2 regions of the Cupriavidus malaysiensis genome follow, and region 2 is predicted to be linked to the other one. Evidence: predicted binding sites of a transcription regulator. Region 2 holds the regulator's gene; the other holds the start of a gene.
What was found. The regulator sigma-54, encoded in region 2, starts transcription at its own class of promoters, with help from an activator protein. The targets are predictions, from matches to a motif close to TGGCANGNAANCTGCTTT.
Positions count from the first base shown of each region.

Region 1: adh (aldehyde dehydrogenase) is a predicted target of sigma-54. The motif match lies at 2,123-2,140, and genes of this name have one in related genera.

Region 1 is NZ_CP017755.1:1,931,213-1,940,940, reverse strand. Features, by position in the region: gene BKK80_RS28100 (DUF779 domain-containing protein) at 1-350, opposite strand, end outside; gene adh (aldehyde dehydrogenase) at 500-2,020, opposite strand; gene BKK80_RS28090 (methanol/ethanol family PQQ-dependent dehydrogenase) at 2,630-4,447, shown strand; gene BKK80_RS28085 (pentapeptide repeat-containing protein) at 4,576-5,184, shown strand; gene pedF (cytochrome c-550 PedF) at 5,190-5,708, shown strand; gene BKK80_RS28075 (PP2C family protein-serine/threonine phosphatase) at 5,735-6,520, opposite strand; gene BKK80_RS28070 (hypothetical protein) at 6,807-7,022, shown strand; gene BKK80_RS28065 (DUF3606 domain-containing protein) at 7,209-7,430, shown strand; gene BKK80_RS28060 (N-acyl-D-amino-acid deacylase family protein) at 7,479-8,945, opposite strand; gene BKK80_RS28055 (ABC transporter ATP-binding protein) at 9,008-9,728, opposite strand, start outside.
Region 2 is NZ_CP017754.1:835,084-844,811, reverse strand. Features, by position in the region: gene BKK80_RS03690 (DJ-1/PfpI family protein) at 82-660, shown strand; gene BKK80_RS03685 (ribbon-helix-helix domain-containing protein) at 716-1,165, shown strand; gene BKK80_RS03680 (monovalent cation:proton antiporter family protein) at 1,207-3,186, opposite strand; gene BKK80_RS03675 (KpsF/GutQ family sugar-phosphate isomerase) at 3,338-4,321, shown strand; gene lptC (LPS export ABC transporter periplasmic protein LptC) at 4,338-4,967, shown strand; gene lptA (lipopolysaccharide transport periplasmic protein LptA) at 5,025-5,651, shown strand; gene lptB (LPS export ABC transporter ATP-binding protein) at 5,707-6,501, shown strand; gene BKK80_RS03655 (RNA polymerase factor sigma-54) at 6,602-8,077, shown strand; gene hpf (ribosome hibernation-promoting factor, HPF/YfiA family) at 8,127-8,477, shown strand; gene ptsN (PTS IIA-like nitrogen regulatory protein PtsN) at 8,863-9,318, shown strand; gene hprK (HPr(Ser) kinase/phosphatase) at 9,398-9,728, shown strand, end outside.

The sequences.
Region 1 (9,728 bases), on a different replicon from region 2:
TCCGCGTCGCTGAACAGCCGCGAGCGGGTCAGGAAGCGCAGCCCGGTGGCGCGCTCCATCGAGAACATGCCGCCATTGCCGGGCACCACGTCGATGATGAGCTGGGTGTGCTGCCAGTATTCGAACTGCGACTCGCTCATGTAGAACGGCGCGCCGCCGATCTCGCCGAGCTTGACGTCGCTGCCGCCGACGAGGAACTCGCCGCGCGGAAAGCACATCGGCGCGCTGCCGTCGCAGCAGCCGCCGGACTGGTGGAAGAGCACGGGACCGTGGTCGCGCACGAGGCGGGCGATCAGCGCCAGCGCGGCATCGGTGGCGGTGACGCGGGCGGGCAGGGTGGTGTCGGTCATGGGCGCGAGAGAAAAAGCCGGCCGCCGCCGCGGGGGCGCGGCGGCCTGGCGAAAGCGGGTGCCGGAGGAGGCGGCACCCGGGTTGCGGAGCCTGCGGGCGGCGCGCGCGACGGGCGGGCGCGCGCCGCCCTTGCCGGTGCCGGTTCCGCTCAGAAGAAGCCGAGCGCGTTCGGGCTGTAGCTGACCAGCAGGTTCTTGGTCTGCTGGTAGTGGTCGAGCATCATCTTGTGGTTCTCGCGCCCGATGCCCGACTGCTTGTAGCCGCCGAAGGCCGCGTGGGCCGGGTAGGCGTGGTAGCAGTTGGTCCACACGCGGCCGGCCTGGATCTCGCGGCCGAAGCGGTAGGCGCGGTTGACGTCGCGCGTCCATACGCCGGCGCCCAGCCCGTACAGGGTGTCGTTGGCGATTTCCAGCGCTTCCTCTTCGGTCTTGAAGGTGGTCACCGATACCACCGGCCCGAAGATCTCCTCCTGGAAGATGCGCATCTTGTTGTGGCCGCGGAACACGGTCGGCTTGACGTAGTAGCCCTTGTCGAGCGCGCCGCCGAGCTGGTTGCGCGCGCCGCCCGCCAGCAGCTGCGCGCCTTCCTGCTTGCCCAGGTCGATGTAGGAGAGGATCTTCTCGAGCTGCTCCTGCGAGGCCTGCGCGCCGATCATGGTGGAGGGGTCGAGCGGGTGGCCCTGCTTGATGGCCTCGACGCGCTTGATGGCGCGCTCCATGAAGCGGTCGTAGACCGATTCCTGGATCAGGGCGCGCGACGGGCAGGTGCAGACCTCGCCCTGGTTCAGCGCGAACATGGCGAAGCCTTCCAGCGCCTTGTCGAAGAAGGCGTCGTCCTTGTCGAGCACGTCGGCGAAGAAGATGTTGGGGCTCTTGCCGCCCAGCTCCAGCGTGACCGGGATCAGGTTCTGCGAGGCGTACTGCATGATCAGCCGCCCGGTGGTGGTCTCACCGGTGAAGGCGATCTTGGCGATGCGCTTGTTCGACGCCAGCGGCTTGCCGGCCTCGAGGCCGAAGCCGCTCACCACGTTGAGCACGCCCGGCGGCAGCAGGTCGCCGATGATCTCCATCAGCACCAGGATCGAGGCCGGGGTCTGCTCGGCCGGCTTGAGCACCACGCAGTTGCCGGCGGCCAGCGCCGGGGCCAGCTTCCAGGTGGCCATCAGCAGCGGGAAGTTCCACGGGATGATCTGGCCGACCACGCCCAGCGGCTCATGGAAGTGATAGGCGATGGTGTCGTGGTCGATCTCGGAGATGCCGCCTTCCTGGGCGCGCACGGTGCCGGCGAAGTAGCGGAAGTGGTCGACCGCGAGCGGCAGGTCGGCCGCCATGGTCTCGCGCAGCGGCTTGCCGTTGTCGATGGTCTCGGCCACGGCCAGGCGCTTGAGGTTGGCCTCCATGCGGTCGGCGATGCGGTTGAGGACATTGGCGCGCTCGGCCGGCGAGGTACGGCCCCAGGCGGTCTTGGCGGCGTGCGCGGCGTCCAGCGCCAGTTCCACGTCGTCGGCGTTGGAGCGCGCGATCTGGCAGAAGACTTCGCCGGTCACCGGCGAGATGTTGTCGAAGTACTGGCCCGAGCGCGGGGGCACCCACTTGCCGCCGATGTAGTTGTCGTAGCGGTCCTTGTACGGGAATTCGATGTCGAGGAACTTCATTTCGGCGTGGTTCATCTTTGTCTCCTGGATTGGCCGGATTCGGCCCGAATGACCTGAGGGGCCTGAAGGTTCGGATCGCCGGCAGGCGGGTGCGTGCCGCCGGCTCCGCGATACAGCAGGGCAAGTGCCGTGCCAGTGTGGCGATGCTGCTGCGCGTCTCAGGGTTTGTGCGGAGAAACGGCGTGCCTGCGGGCCGGCGCGAGGCGCCTGGCGTGCCCCTGGCGTGCCCTCCGGCGTGTCGCTGCGGCGCCTGGCACGGTGCCGCGGCAAGGCACGTTGTACCGTGCCGCCGGGGCCTGTTGCATGGCGGACCGTTGCGCCGTGCGCGCTGTTGCGGATTTGAACAATGGCGCGCGGCGGTGCGCTTGCGGCGGGGGTGGCAACCGTGCCGGGCGGTCGGCACGGCACTGGCACAGCGATTGCAGGTAGGTGGCGCGGCCTACGCGTCGCGCCGGTGCCGCCAGTTGGTGAGCGGGTGATCAGGTCACCAGCCGCGGCGCAGCCAACGGTTCGAACCAACCAATAATGAAGGGAGACATTGCAACGATGAAGCCACAACAATCCGCGCTGCCCGCGCTCAAGAGCCTGGTCGTGCTGACGGCCGCCGCGCTGTCCTTCGGCGCCATGGTCGGCGCCGCCGAAGCCGCCGCCGGCGACGTGACCTGGGAAGACATCCTCAACGACGACAAGACCCCCGGCGACGTGCTGACCTATGGCCTGGGCGTGAAGGCGCAGCGCTACAGCCCGCTCAAGCAGGTCAACGCCAAGACCGTGAGCCAGCTGGTGCCGGCCTGGTCGTTCTCCTTCGGCGGCGAGAAGCAGCGTGGGCAGGAGGGCCAGGCGCTGGTGCGCGACGGCGTGATCTACATCACCGCTTCGTACTCGCGCTTCTATGCCATCGACGCGCGTACCGGCAAGCAGTTGTGGGCCTACGAGCACCGCCTGCCCAACGATATCCGTCCCTGCTGCGACGTGGTCAACCGCGGCGCCGCCATCTACGGCGACAAGGTCTACTTCGGCACGCTCGACGCCGCCGTGGTGGCGCTCGACCGCAAGACCGGCAAGGTGGTTTGGAAGGAGAAGTTCGGCGACCACAAGGTCGGCTACACCATGACCGGCGCGCCCACCATCGTCAAGGACAAGCGCACCGGCCGCGTATTGCTGGTGCACGGTTCCTCGGGCGACGAGTTCGGCGTGGTCGGCTGGCTGTTCGCGCGCGATCCCGATACCGGCAAGGAGGTGTGGGCGCGCCCGCTGGTGGAAGGCCATATGGGCCGCCTCGACGGCAAGGACAGCACGCCCACCGGCGATCCCAAGGCGCCGTCCTGGCCGGCCGACCCCGAATCGCCCACCGGCAAGGTCGAGGCCTGGAACCACGGTGGCGGCGCGCCTTGGCAGAGCGCCTCCTTCGACGTGGATACCAACACCATCGTCATCGGCGCGGGCAATCCGGCGCCGTGGAACACCTGGAAGCGCACCGCCAAGGGCGACGACCCGCGCAACTGGGACAGCCTGTTCACCTCCGGCCAGGCCTACGTCGATGCCAGCACCGGCGAACTGAAGGGTTTCTACCAGCACACGCCCAACGATGCCTGGGACTTCTCGGGCAATAACTCGGTGATCCTGTTCGAGTACAAGGACGCCAAGACCGGCAAGCAGATCAAGGCCTCGGCGCACGCCGACCGCAACGGCTTCTTCTTCGTCACCGACCGCGAGAAGCTCGCCACCGGCGCCGGCTATCCCAACAAGCCGACCTCGCTGATCGGGGCCTGGCCCTTCGTCGACGGCATCACCTGGGCCTCGGGCTTCGACCTCAAGACCGGCAAGCCGATCGAGAAGAACAACCGCCCGCCGCTGCCCAAGGACGGCGAGGACAAGGGCGAGAGCGTGTTCGTCTCGCCGCCCTTCCTCGGCGGCACCAACTGGCACCCGATGTCCTACAGCCCTGACACCGGCCTGTTCTACATCCCCGCCAACCACTGGGCGATGGACTACTGGACCGAGCACCTGACCTACAAGCCGGGTTCGGCCTACCTCGGCCAGGGCTTCCGCATCAAGCGCCTGTTCGACGACCACGTGGGTATCCTGCGCGCCATCGATCCCAAGACCGGCAAGATCGCCTGGGAGCACAAGGAGAAGTTCCCGCTGTGGGCCGGCACGCTGACCACTGCCGGCGGCCTGGTCTTCACCGGCACCTCGGACGGCTTCATGAAGGCCTTCGATGCCAAGACCGGCAAGGAGCTGTGGAGTTTCCAGACCGGCTCCGGCGTGGTCTCGGTGCCGATCACCTGGGAAATGGACGGCGACCAGTACATCGGCGTGCAGTCGGGCTACGGCGGCGCGGTGCCGCTTTGGGGCGGCGATATGGCCGAGCTGACCAAGCAGGTCACGCAGGGCGGCTCGATGTGGGTGTTCAAGCTGCCCAAGGCGACACGGCTGTAAGCAGGAGGGGCCGAGGCGGCGGGGCGAGCGTCCCGCCGCCTCGGCCGCCCGCCGGCGCCGCGCGTGTCATGCGGTGGCGCTGCTCGGATCCGCTCGGATCCGCTTTCCGCCCGCTTCAGGAGCTTCCCATGCGACTTCCCGCCCGCCCTGCGCGTTTCCCCCGCCATGCGGCGTTCATGCTGGGCGCAGCCGTGGCGCTGGCCGCGCCTGCCGCCCAGGCCCAGCCGAAGACCATCACGCCGCTGGTCATCAACGGCTGCGGCATCTGGCCCCATGCCCGCTGCGCCGGCGCCGACCTGCGCCATGCCGACCTGTCCGGCCAGAACCTGGCCGGCGCCGACCTGCGCGGCGCCCGGCTGGCGCGGGCCGACCTGCGCGGCACCAACCTGGCCGGCGCCAATCTCGACGGCGCCGACCTGACCGGCGCGCGCCTGAACAAGGTCAACGCCCCTGCGGCGACCTTTCGCAACGCCAGGCTGGTCGGCGCCGACCTGGAATTCGGCCGCATCATGCGCGCCGATTTCAGTGGCGCCGACCTCACCGCCGCCAGCCTGGAAGCGGCGCGTGCGCAATTCGCCTGGTTCGCCGGCGCCAAGCTGGCCGACGCCAACCTGCAGGAAACCAAATTCGTGACCGTTAACCTGCGCAATGCCACGCTGGAAGGGAGCCTGATCCGCTACACGATCTTTCCCGACAGCGCCTTCGAGGGCTGCCGCGGCTGCCCGACGGACTGGTAGGCACCATGACATCGATCCTTCAACATCCGCACCGGGAACCCAGGGGGAAGACCATGGGCATGCTCGCGATGACGCTCTGGCTGGCGCTGGCCGCGCTGGCCCTGTTCGTGCTGACCATCGGCTGCGCGGCGGCCGAGGTCGCGCATGCGCCGGTGGTCGACGCCTCGCGGCTGCCGCCGCTCGGTACCGAGTGGCGCACAGAGAACCCCTATCGCGGCAACGCCGAGGCCGAAGCGGTCGGGCGCACGGTATTCAACCAGTCGTGTGCGCGCTGCCACGGCGCCGATGCCGCCGGCGGCGGCAGCGCGCCCGACCTGCGCCGGCTCGACGGTTTCTGCCGCGCCATCGGCGACGCCAAGCTGCGCCACGACTGCATGGTCGACAACGACGTTTTCTTCCGCGACTCGGTGCTGCACGGCAAGGTGCGGGTCGGCGTGGTGCACATGCCGCCGTGGGAAGGGCTGCTGCCGCAGGAGGTGCTGTGGGCGGTGCAGGCCTTCGTGGAGTCGCAGCGGGGCAAGTGATGAGCGGGGACCGCGGAACCCTCGCGTCACGCGGAATCCGGCAAGGGCCCGGCTGGCAGGCCGGCCTCGCCGGCACGTACCACGACCGCAGAGACATTGTCGCTGCCGCCGCGCTCGAGCGCGGCCTGCACCAGGGCCCTGGCGGCCTGCGCACAGTCGTCGCCGCAGGCCGCCAGGATCGACGCGATGTCTTCGTCGCAGAGCTCGTTGCTGAGACCGTCGCTGCACAGCAGGAACACGGTGCCGGCGTCGGCTTCGATCTCCCGTTCTTCCGTCTCGAGCGTGGCGGCGGCGCCGAGTGCACGCGTGACCAGGTTCTGCGCCGGGTGGTGCCGGGCCTGCCCGGCGGTGATCAGCCTGCGCGCGCGCAGCTCTTCCGCGCGGTTGTGGTCGTGCGTGATGCGCGAGAGGTGGCCGTCGCGCAGGACATAGAGCCGGCTGTCGCCCGCCCACAGGCAGGCACAGCGGCAGGCACGGCGCGGGCCGCAGGCGAGCAGCACCACCACGGTACTGCCGATGCACGGCACGCGGCGGCGCGCGGCCTCGTCGAGCAGCGCCTGGTTGACCTGCTGCAGCGCCGCGCGCGCATCGCGCAGCGCGTCCCGCAGCGTGGCGGGCGCGGGCAGCGCGGCCAGCGCGGCCACCACCGCCTGGCTGGCGTAGTCGCCGAGCGCGTGGCCGCCCATGCCGTCGGCCACGGCCCACAGGCCGCGCCCGGGCAGGTCGAGGCAGGCGTCCTCGTTGCGCAGCCGCACCCGCCCGACGTCCGTGCAGGCGGAAGACTGCCAAGGGAATGGCGATGCGCAACGCACGATGTTCACGATGCGGGTTCACGGAATCACTGCGATCGGCCGGCACCTGCCATGCCGGGCGTGCCGCCACGGCCGCCGCAAGGCCCGGGTCGAGGTGGCACCGGGGAGCGCGCGCCCATCGATCAGCATAGCCACTGGGGCGCCGCGCTCAAAGCGGGCCGCGCAATCCCAGGCCCTCGCCGGGGACGGCTCGCCACGGCCAGGCCCCGACCCGGGCGGGCATCGGCGCGTTGCGCCGCCGGCTGCGTGCCGTACGTCACCCACGCAGGCTGAGGAAGAGGATGCCATGCGGACCGATGCGATATCGCTGCGCCGGCTGATCGGCAAATGGATGGGGCCGGCGGCCGGCCTGCCGGTGCGCATCACGCGTATGGCGCGCTCCCCGGTGAATCCGTACGGCTGCGTGCGGGTGGAGGCCGCGCATGGCGACAGCCGCCTCGCCTTGTTCTTCTTCCGGCACGGCGACGGATGCTGGTATGTGTTTCCCCCGCCGCGCGCCTGAGCGCGCGGCGGCGCCCGGTCGCGGCCCGCCTTGCAGGAAGGCGGCCCCGGAGCATGGTCCGGGCCTGGTGCGCCCGGGCTGCATGCAGGCGGATTTGGTCTACAGTGCCTGAAGGCGTCGCACGGATGCCGGCCGCAAGCACGCGCCGGCGGGACAGGTGGCGCCCGCCGACATAGGGAGGCAGGCATGAGCGACATTCCGCAGGGCTTCCGGCCCCTGGACCCGGGCCGGGTCAACCTGATGGATGCCCTGGAGGCGCGTTACTGGTGCGCGGAGCTGCACTGCACGCCGCAGCAGCTCGAGGACGCGGTCGATGCCGCAGGCGAACACCTGGCGGCGGTGCGCGCGCAGCTGGAGGCCTGGCGCGCCGCGGCCGGCGCACGGCCGGGCGGCGCGCCCGCGCCTTAGGGTTTCAGCAGCTCGGCGGCTTGGCCGGCTGGTCGGCTCGCCGCCTGGCTAAGCCGCCACGGGATCGCGCCGCGTGATGACCTGGCCGTTGCGCGCGCCCGTATGCCGGCCCGCGTGCCAGGTGACGGCGCCGTTGACGATCACGGTATCGATGCCTTCGGCCGGCCGCGTGGGCGTGTCGTAGTCCGCCGCGTCGCGTATCGTGCCGGCGTCGAAGATGACGAGGTCGGCATGATTGCCCGCCGCCAGCGTGCCGCGCCCGTGCAGGCCGAAGTTGCGCGCGGTGAGTCCGGTCATCTTCCACACCGCGGTTTCCAGCGGGAACAGGCCGATGTCGCGGCAGTAGTGGCCGAGCACGCGCGGGAAGGTGCCCCACAGGCGCGGGTGCGGATTCTCGCCCACGGGAATGCCGTCGGAGCCGATCATGGTGTCCTCGAAGGCGAGGATGCGCTGCACATCGCCCTCGTCCATCAGGAAGTAGATCGCGGTGCCGGGCTGCAGGCGCTGCGCGGCCTCCTGCTTGGACACGCCCCATTCGCGCGCGATCTCGTCGAGGTCGCGGCCGGCGCACTCGGGGTGCGGCTGGCTGGAGGCGATGCGCACGCGGCCTTCCAGCATGTGCGCCTCGGTGCGGATCATGGTGGAGCCGGCGGTGTAGGGATAGCAGTCGAGCGACACACACTGTTGCCGCATGGTCTCCTGGATAAAGGGCAGCGTGACGCGGCTGCGGCCGAAGTTGGGGGTGTTCTGCACCTTGTGGTGCGACACCACCACCGGCACGTCGAGCGCGCGGCCGATGCGGAAGGTCTCCTGCAGCGCCTCCATCACATGGTCGGATTCGTTGCGCATATGGGTGACATAGAGCGCCTTGCGCGCGCTCAGCGGCCGGCATACCTCGATGATCTCTTCGGTGGTGGCCTTTGCCGCCGGCGGGTAGAAAGTGCCGGTCGAGAGGCCGATGGCGCCGGCCTGCATGGCCTCTTCCACCAGGGCCTGCATGGCGGCGATCTCGCCGGCGTCGGCCGGGCGCTCGAGCGAGGCCATGGTGACCGCGCGCAGTGTGGAATGGCCGACCATGGCGGCCACGTTGACCGAGCTGGGCGCCGCGCGCAGCGCGTCGAGGTAGGCGGCGAAGGTGCCGAAGCGGCCGTCGGGCGGGGCGTCGATCAGGCCCAGCGGCATCGGCAGGTCCATGTCGGCGCGCAGCGGCGCGGCGCTGATGCCGCAGTTGCCGGCCACCACCGTGGTGACACCCTGCGAGACCTTGAACGGCATGGCCGGCTGCGACAGCACGGCCTGGTCGTCGTGGGTATGGGAATCGATGAAGCCGGGCGCGACGATGCGGCCGTGCGCGTCGAGCGTGCGCGCGGCGCTGTGGCCGGACAGGTCGCCGATGGCGGCGATGCGGCCGTCGCGCACTGCCACGTCGGCTTCGAAGCGCGGTGCCCTGCTGCCGTCGATCACGGTGCCGCCGCGGATCAGCAGGTCGTGGTGGGTGGTAACCGGTTCAGCCATCGTGGGGTTCTCCTGGGCAGGGCAAGGGGATCGGAAAGGGAGGCAGCAGCGGGGTGCCACCTTCAGCGGAAATGGCAGGCCACCAGGTGCTCGGCGGCCCCGGCGCCCGGGCGCGGGGTCAGCGCCGGCGCCTGGGTGCGGCAGACCTCCTGCGCCAGCGGGCAGCGCGTATGGAAGCGGCAGCCGGAGGGCGGCCGCGCCGGGCTGGGCGGGTCGCCCTGCAGCACCATGCGGCGCACCGGCGCGCGCGGGTCGGGTACCGGCGCGGCCGACAGCAGGATCTCGGTGTAGGGGTGGCGCGGCGCGTCGAACAGCGTGTCGCGGTCGGCCAGCTCGACGATGCGGCCCAGGTACATCACCGCCACGCGGTGGCTGATATGGCGTACCACGGCCAGGTCATGGGCGACGAACAGGTAGGCGATGCCGAATTCCTGCTGCAGGTCCATCAGCAGATTGACCACCTGGGCCTGCACCGACACGTCGAGCGCGGAGACCGGTTCGTCGCAGACGATCAGCCTGGGCTGCAGCGCCAGCGCGCGCGCGATGCCCAGGCGCTGGCGCTGGCCGCCGGAGAACTCGTGCGGATAGCGCGCGGCCGCTTCCGGGCGCAGCCCGACCTTGCCGAACAGCCACTGCACGCGCGCCTCGCGCTCGGCGCGCGAGCGCATGCCGAAATTGCGCAGCGGCTCGGCGACGATCTCGCCGGCGGTCAGGCGCGGGCTCAAGGAGGCGTAGGGGTCCTGGAAGATGATCTGCATGTCGCGCCGGCGCTGGCGCATGGCG
Region 2 (9,728 bases):
TGCACCGTCAGATACGGAGCCGCGGCGCCGGAATCGGTCCGGCACCGGCCGTGCAACCCGTAACCATAGCAGGAGACAGCAATGGCCAAGAAGATTTTGATGCTGGTCGGCGACTATGCCGAAGACTACGAGACCATGGTTCCCTTCCAGGCGCTGCAGATGGTGGGGCACACCGTGCACGCCGTCTGCCCGGACAAGAAGGCGGGTGACCAGTGCGCCACCGCGATCCACGACTTCGAAGGCGACCAGACCTACAGCGAGAAGCGCGGCCACAACTTCACGCTGAACGCCACCTTCGCCGAAGTGGACCCGGCGGCCTACGACGCGCTGCTCATCCCCGGCGGCCGGGCCCCCGAGTACCTGCGCCTGAACGCGCGCGTGCTGGAGATCGTGCGCCATTTCGCCGGCACCGACAAACCGATCGCGGCGGTCTGCCACGGCGCCCAGCTGCTGGCCGCGGCCGGCGTGCTCGAAGGCCGCAGCTGCTCGGCCTATCCTGCCTGTGCACCGGAGGTACGGCTGGCCGGCGGCACCTATGCCGAGATCGCGGTGGACCAGGCCCATACCGACGGCAAGCTGGTCACCGCGCCCGCCTGGCCGGCGCACCCGGCCTGGCTGGCGCAGTTCCTTGCGGTACTGGGCACGCGGATCGTACATTAGGGCTTCCGAACGCGGCGCGCCGGCCTGGCGCGCCACACCCGCGCGGGAGTTGCCGATGTGCGAGATCTTCATCCGGGCCAACCCGGAGTCCTACGTATGCCAGTCGCGCTCGCTGCGCCTGCATGGCGTGGCCACCAGCATCCGGCTGGAAAAACTGTTCTGGGAAGTGCTGGCGGAACTGGCGCAGCGCGACGGCATGAGCGTCAGCCAGCTGATCGCGCGGCTGTATGACGAACTCGCCGCCCACCGGGGCGAGGTGGCGAATTTCTCGTCCTTCCTGCGTGTGTGCTGCCTGCGGTACCTGATGCTGCAGGGCGAGGGCCGCATCCCCGCCGACCCGCGCGTGCCGATCCGTTCGCTCGATGCGGCCGCCGTGCTGCGCGACCTGCCACCCGGCTGGGTCGATACGCCGCCCTCGTCCGCCGCGGCCGCGGCAGCGGCAACTGGACGGTCCGCCCGCCGCGTACCCGTTGCGCGCGCCAAGGCCGGGCAGTTGCCTGCCTAGCGGGTCTAGCGGGTCTAGCGGGTCTAGCGCGCCTGAGCGGCCTAGCCGGCCAGCAGCCTCTGTTCGGCGGTGTCCAGCGCCTCGGACGGGCCGCGCAGCACCAGGATGTCGCCCGGCTCGAGCACGGTATCGTCCTGCGGATCGAAGGCACGGATACCGCGGCGGCGCACCGCGGTCACCTCCACCCCCATCTGCGCCAGGCCCAGCGCACCCAGGCGGCGGCCGACCGAACTGGCCTGCGCCCCGAGCGAGATCGAGCGCAGCCGCACCGAATCGCGCTCGAGCATGTCTTCCTCGTCGTCGCGGCCATGGAAGTAGCCGCGCAACAGGCTGTAGCGCGCGTCGCGCGCCTGCTGCACACCGCGCACCACGCGCCGCATCGGCACGCCCAGCAGCACCAGGGCGTGCGAGGCCAGCATCAGGCTGCCTTCGATGATCTCGGGCACCACCTCGGTGGCGCCGGCCTTCTGCAGGGCATCCAGTTCCGAATCGTCGACCGTGCGCACGATCACCGGCAAGCCCGGCTCCAGCTCCTGCACATGGTGCAGGACCCGCAGCGCCGAGGGCGTGTTGGCGTAGGTGACGACCAGCGCCGCGGCGCGGTGGATGCCGGCGGCGATCAGGGCCTCGCGCCGGCCGGCATCGCCGTACACCACGGTCTCGCCCGCGGCGGCGGCCTCGCGCACGCGGTCGGGGTCGAGGTCCAGCGCGACGTAGCCGATGCCCTCGCGCTCCAGCATGCGCGCCAGGTTCTGGCCGCTGCGGCCGTAGCCGCAGATGATGGCGTGCTTCTCGGTCTGCAGGCTCTGCGCCGCGATACGCGTCATGTTGAGGGACTGCAGCAGCCACTCGTTGGCGGCGAAGCGCAGCACGATGGCGTCGCTGTACTGGATCAGGAACGGCGCCGCCAGCATCGACAGCAGCATGGAGGCCAGGATCACCTGGGTCAGCACCGGGTCGAGCAGGTTCAGTCCGTCGATCTGGTTCAGCAGCACGAAGCCGAACTCGCCGGCCTGCGCCAGGCCCAGGCCGGTGCGCATGGCCACGCCCTGGCGCGAGCCGAAGGCGCGCGCCAGCAGCGCGATCAGCACGAACTTGAAGAGGATGGGCAAGAGCAGCAGCAACAGGACCAGCCACAGGTGATCGAGCACCACGCGCACATTGAGCAGCATGCCGATGGTGACGAAGAACAGGCCGAGCAGCACGTCGCGGAAGGGCTTGATGTCCTCTTCCACCTGGTGGCGGTAGGGCGTTTCCGAGATCAGCATGCCGGCGATGAAGGCGCCCAGTGCCATCGACAGGCCCAGCCGCTCGGTGAGCGCGGCCATGCCGAGCGTGACCAGCAGCAGGTTGAGCATGAACAGTTCCTGCGAGCGGCGCGCCGCCACCACGTGGAACCAGCGGCTCATCAGGTTCTTGCCGACGTAGAAGATCAGGCTCAGCGCCACCACGATCTTCACCGCCGCCAGCATCAGCGCGGCCGCCATGTCGCCGGGGTCGCGCGACAGCGCCGGGATCACGATCAGCAGCGGCACCACCGCCAGGTCCTGGAACAGCAGCACGCTGATGATGTTGCGGCCGTGCTCGGTCTCCAGTTCCATGCGCTCGGACAGCATCTTGGAGACGATCGCAGTGGAGGACATCGCAAGCGCGCCGCCGATGGCGATGGCCGCCTGCCAGCTCAGGTGGAACAGCCAGTTGAACAGCAGGCTGGCCGGCAGCACCGCCAGCATGGTCAGCACCACCTGCGACCCGCCCAGGCCGAACACCAGCCGCCGCATGGCGCGCAGCTTGCCGAGGCTGAACTCCAGCCCGATCGAGAACATCAGGAAGACCACGCCGAACTCGGCCAGGTACTGGATCTGCCCCGAATCGCCGGCCAGCGCCAGCGCGTGCGGCCCGATCAGGATGCCGACCGCGAGGTAGCCCAGCATGGGAGGCAGTTGCAGCATGCGGAAGGCGACCACGCCGAATACGGCGGCTGCCAGCAGCACAAGAGTGAGTTCCAGCGGAGAATGCATCGAAAGGCTCTGGGTGGGCCGGCCCGGCGCACGGGCCGCCCGGCGCGGGCCGCCCGCCGGCGGGACCCGGCAAGCGCGGTTGCCGCCCGGGAACGCCCCCCCTGGTGGGACGGGCCAGACGCCATCGCATTCGTTGGTATACTTCGTCGCCATGATAGCCAATTTCGATGCCGATCGAGCACTTCAGCTCGCTCGCAATACCCTGCAGACCGAGGCCGATGCCGTGGCGGCACTGTCCGCCCGCCTGACTCACGAATTTGCGCGCGCGGTGGAGCTCGTCCTCCACTGCAGCGGCCGCGTGGTCGTTTCGGGCATCGGCAAGTCGGGCCATATCGGCCGCAAGGTGGCCGCCACCCTGGCCTCCACCGGCACGCCCGCCTTCTTCGTCCACCCCGCCGAGGCGAGCCACGGCGACCTCGGCATGGTGACGCGCGACGACGTACTGGTCGCCTTCTCCAATTCCGGCGAGACCGGCGAGCTGCTCGCCATCGTGCCGATCGTCAAGCGCATCGGTGCCCGCCTGATCTCGGTGACGGGCAACCCTGCCTCCACGCTCGCCAAGCTGGCGGACGTGCACCTGGATGCCGGTGTCGAGAAGGAAGCCTGCCCGCTGAACCTGGCCCCGACCGCCAGCACCACCGCGGCACTGGCGCTGGGCGACGCGCTCGCGGTGGCGGTGCTGGACGCGCGCGGTTTCGGCGAAGAGGACTTCGCCCGCTCGCACCCGGGCGGGGCGCTCGGGCGCAAGCTGCTGACCCATGTGCGCGACGTGATGCGCAGCGGCAATGCCGTGCCCGAGGTACGCGAAAGCACGCCGCTGGCACAGGCGCTGATGGAAATCACGCGCAAAGGCATGGCCATGACCGCGGTGGTCGACGCCGACGGCCGCGCCATCGGCGTCTTCACCGACGGCGACCTGCGCCGCCTGCTGGAGACCCCGCGCGACTGGAAGACGGTGCCGATCGGCGACGTCATGCACCGTAATCCGCGCAGCATCGGCCCGGACCGGCTGGCGGTCGAGGCGGTACAGCTGATGGAAGCCAACCGCATCAACCAGCTGCTGGTGGTGGACGAGGGCGGGCGCCTGGTCGGCGCGCTGCACATCCACGACCTGACCCGCGCCAAGGTCATCTGAGGCACGTCGGGCGCCCATGCAATCCATCCTGTCTTCCCTCAGCCGGCTCGCCATGCGCGCGCTGCCCATGCTGCTGATGGCGGTGGTCGCCGGCAGCACGTTCTGGCTCGTGCAGATCAACTCGCCGCGCGAAGCCGCGACCGGCCCGAAGACGGCACGCCACGAGCCCGACTACTACATGGACCGCTTCGCGGCCACCGAACTCGACGTGAACGGCGACACCAAGTTGCGCTTCAACGGCGACAAGATGGTGCACTTCGAGGACGACCAGACCTACGAGTTCGCCCGCCCCGCGATGCGCTCCTACGATCCGGGCCGCCCGCCGGTGAGCGGCCGCGCCGACCGCGGCAAGATGAACGCGGACGGCTCGGTCATCGACCTCTACGACAACGGCCTCATCGTGCGGGCGCAGGGTCCCGACCCGGCGCAGGACCCGCAGATGAGCGCGGCCTCCGAGTACTTCCGGATCCTCGTCAACGACGATCTCGTGAAGACCGACAAACCGGTGCAGCTCACCCGCGGCGTCTCCGTGATGAACGCCAACGGCCTGCTCTTCAACAACGTCACGCGCGAAGTACAATTGTTCGGCAACGTGCGCGGCACTATCGTCACCACCCCGCGCGGCGCGCCCGCGCCGAGGTCCTAAGTCATGCAACCGCGCGCGGCAACCCGCAGCCGCCGCTTTCTCCATCCGCTCACCATCATGATGCCTGCCTTGAAGACGTGGTTCCGCGCCCGGATTTCGCCTGCCCTGCTGGCCGCGGCCGCCGCGCTCTGCCTGGCGCCGGCCGCCCACGCCGAGCGCGCCGACCGCGACAAGCCGCTGGTGCTCGAGGCCGACAACGCCAGCTACGATGACGTCAAGCAGGTCTACACGCTGACCGGCAACGTGGTCCTGACCAAGGGCACCATGGTGCTGAAATCGGACGCCGCCGAGCTGCGCACCGACCCCGAGGGCTACCAGTACGCCATCGCCACCGCCAAGCCGGGCAAGCTCGCCTATATCCGCCAGAAGCGCGACAACGTCGACGAGTACATCGACGGCTGGGGCGACCGCATCGAGTACGACGGCAAGCAAGGCATCTCCAAGCTGATCGGCCAGGCCCGCATGGCGCGCCTGGCGGGCGGCAAGCAGATCGACGAGATCCGCGGCGCCGTGATCACCTACGACAGCAACAACGAGTACTACACGGCCAGCAGCAGCGGCGACAAAGGCGCGGTGACCTCCTCGGGACGCGTGCGCGCCGTGCTCTCGCCGCGCCAGCCGGCCAGCGCGCCGGCAGCGCCGCCGCTGGAGCTGAAGTCCGCACCCGCGCCGTCCAAGTCCTGAACCCAGCCGAACGCAACGCATCCAGCGCGCCAGGCGCTCCCAACGCACTGCCCTCATGACCGATACCCAGACCGCCCCCGCCGCCACCGCCAGCAACGGCCAGTCCGCCGGCGGCAGCACGCTGACGGTACGCCACCTGAAGAAGCGCTATGGCTCGCGCACGGTGGTCAAGGACGTCTCGCTCGACGTCAAGAGCGGCGAGGTGGTCGGCCTGCTAGGGCCCAACGGCGCCGGCAAGACCACCTCCTTCTACATGATCGTCGGCCTGGTGGCGCTGGACGAAGGCGACATCGTGCTCGACGGCCTGCACCTGAGCGGCCTGGCCATCCACGAGCGCGCGCGCATGGGCCTGTCCTACCTGCCGCAGGAGGCCTCGGTGTTCCGCAAGCTCAACGTCGAGGAGAACATCCGCGCGGTGCTGGAGCTGCAGATCGTCGACGGCAAGCCGCTGTCGGCGCAGGAGATCGAGCGCCGCCTGGACGCGCTGCTCGACGACCTGCAGATCGCCCACCTGCGCCAGAATCCCGCGCTGTCTCTGTCGGGCGGCGAGCGCCGGCGCGTGGAAATCGCGCGCGCGCTGGCTTCGGCCCCGCGCTTCATCCTGCTCGACGAACCGTTCGCCGGTGTCGACCCGATCGCGGTGGGCGAGATCCAGCGTATCGTCAGCTTCCTCAAGGCGCGCAACATCGGCGTGCTGATCACCGACCACAATGTGCGCGAGACGCTGGGCATCTGCGACCACGCCTACATCATCAGCGAGGGCGCGGTGCTGGCCGAGGGCCGCCCGCAGGAAATCATCGCCAACGAATCGGTGCGCCGGGTCTACCTGGGCGAGAACTTCCGCATGTGATGCGGTGGCCGCGCCTCGCCGGCGCGGGACCGCGACAAAGCGGCAGGAACGTTAGCAATTTTCGTTCCATCGCGCTGCGGATGGGCATAGAATAGGCCGCATGAAACCTTCGCTTCAGCTCCGCCTTTCCCAGCATCTCGCACTGACGCCACAGCTTCAGCAGTCGATCCGGCTGTTGCAGCTTTCCACGCTCGAACTGCAGCAGGAAGTCGAGCAGGCCCTGATCGAAAACCCTCTGCTCGAGCGCGAAAACGATTGGATCGAGAGCCCGCTGCGGGTGGCCGCCGATGGCAGCATCAACGTGCAGAGCGCACCCGCGCCGGCCCCGGCCGAAGCGCAGGGCAATGGCGAGGCACGCAGCGACGAGGGCGGCGGCGATGAAGAGCGCTTCGGCGACGGCGCCGACGACTACGGCAGCGACTGGAGCCTGGACGACTTCGCGCGTCGCCCCCAGGGCGACGAAGACGAGAAGGCGCCGCTGCAACTGCGCGACGCCGAGCCGACCCTGCGCGAGCACCTGATGGAACAGCTCGCGCCGCTGAAGATCTCGGCGCGCGACAAGGGCCTGGCCATCTTCCTGATCGAGTCGCTCGACGACGACGGCTACCTCAGCGCCACGCTCGAGGAGATCTGCGAAGAGCTGCCCGAAGAGCTGGAGTTCGAGATCGAGGAAGTGCAGGCCATGCTGGCCCTGCTGCAGAGCTTCGATCCACCCGGCGTGGGAGCGCGCAATGCGGCCGAATGCCTGGCGCTGCAGCTGCGGCGGCTGTCGCATCCGCAGCGCGAGCTGGCGCTGGGCATCGTCAACCACCACCTGGAACTGCTGGCCGCGCGCGATTACACGCGCTTGAAGAAGGCGCTGCAGGTGGACGAGACGGCGCTGAAGGCAGCACATGACCTGATCCGCTCGCTGGCACCGTATCCGGGCCACGCCTACAACCGTCCGCAGGCCGACTTCGTCGTGCCCGACGTGTTCGTGCGCAAGAGCGGCAGCGGCTGGATCGCCCAACTCAATCCCGACGTGATGCCGCGCCTGCGCATCAACGACATGTACGCGCAGATCCTGCGCGGCGCCAAGGGCGAATCCGGTGCCGCCGGCCTGCAGCAGAAACTGCAGGAAGCCCGCTGGCTGATCAAGAACATCCAGCAGCGCTTCGACACCATCCTGCGTGTCGCACAGGCCATTGTCGAGCGTCAAAAGAACTTCTTCAGCCACGGTGAAATTGCGATGCGCCCCTTGGTTTTGCGGGAGATTGCCGATACACTGGGATTACACGAGTCAACCATCTCTCGGGTGACGACTAACAAATACATGGCCACCCCCATGGGCACTTTCGAGCTGAAGTACTTCTTCGGCAGCCATGTGTCCACGGAAACGGGCGGCGCTGCTTCATCAACGGCTATCCGAGCCTTGATCAAGCAACTGATAGGAGCCGAAGACCCGAAGAATCCCCTGTCCGACAGCCGAATTGCCGAATTGCTGGGCGATCAGGGCTTCGTCGTGGCGCGCCGGACGGTCGCCAAGTACCGAGAAGCGCTGAAGATCCCGGCAGTCAATCTCCGCAAGTCTTTGTAGCCGAGCCGCATCGCCTGCCTGGTGTGGCTCTTTCAGAAGGAGAAGCGCTATGAACTTCAAGATCAGTGGACACCACCTGGACATCACGCCACCCCTGCGTGAGTACGTGGAAACGAAGCTGGAGCGTATCGTCAGGCATTTCGATCAAGTCATCGGCGTTAGCGTGCTGCTCTCTGTCGACAACCACAAGGAAAAGGACAGGCGTCAGTACGCGGAAATCAATCTGCATCTGAAGGGCAAGGACATCTTCGTCGAGGCGCACCACGAAGACCTGTATGCGGCGATCGACGCACTGGTCGACAAGCTGGACCGTCAGGTCATCCGGTACAAGGACCGCGTGCAGAGCCACGACCGGGAATCCGTGAAGTACCAGATGGCTGCCGCACAGATGCAGCAATAGCCAGAGAAAACAATAAGAACAATCTGCCTGATCTGCCTTGAGGCCGCCCGTCGGCCACCAGCACAAGGGCCAGACCACGAACCGCGCATAAAGCGCGGTTTTTTGCTTTTGGCGGACCGGCTCGCGTGCACGCCCCGTACACGCCCTCGTCCGGGGGAGTTCGCAAGTGGCGCGACGCAGTGTATGCTCTCCAATACATGAGTCGCCGCTACCGCCGGGACCGCGGCTTGCGCGCCGCACAAGAAGGCGGGCGGGCTGCTCTATAATGGTCCGATACTCCGCATGCCGGCGCCCGACCGGCGGAGCGAGCGGATATTCCGCCTCTTTGACCCGGCCGGGCGCGCAGCGCACCGGGCCGCTTATCTGGAATCCCTGCGCACCTGCCATGAACCGTTTGGCCAAATTGCTGCCGCCAGGCAACATCACACTCGACGTCAGCGTCACCAGCAAGAAGCGCGTCTTCGAACAGGCCGGACTCCTCTTCGAGAACAACCATGGCGTGGCGCGGGCCACGGTCACCGACAACCTGTTCGCGCGCGAGTCGCTGGGCTCGACCGGGCTGGGCGCGGGCGTGGCCATCCCGCATGGCCGCATCAAGGGCCTGAAGCAACCGCTGGCCGCCTTCATGCGTCTGGCCGAGCCGATCCCATTCGAATCGCCCGACGGCAAGCCGGTGTCGCTGCTGATCTTCCTGCTGGTACCCGAGCAGGCCACCCAGCAACATCTCGAGATCCTGTCGGAGATCGCCCAGTTGCTGTCCGACCGCGACATGCGCGAAGGCCTGGCCACGCTGCCGACGCCCGAAGCCGTGCACCAGCTCCTGACCGAATGGCATCCCTGACCGGCGCTCCGCCCGCAGGCGCGGGCCAAGGCACCGGCGGCGGGTCCTAGCGCTTTCCAGCCCCACCAGACTCCCCCGCATGGAACTCACCGGCGTTTCTTCCCAGTCCATCTTCGACGACAACGCAGCCGACCTCAAACTCTCATGGGTGGCGGGTCTCGAGGGGGCGGATCGCGCCTTCGACGTGGATTTCGCCCGCGAAGCCACCTCGGCCGCCGACCTCGTGGGCCACCTGAACCTGATCCACCCCAACCGCATCCAGGTCCTCGGCAAACCCGAGATCACCTACTACCAGCGGCTGGACGACGAGATGCGCAAGCGGCAGATGGGCGAGCTGATCCTGCTCGAGCCGCCCTTCCTGGTGGTCGCCGACGGCATGGAGCCACCGCCCGACCTGGAACTGCGCTGCA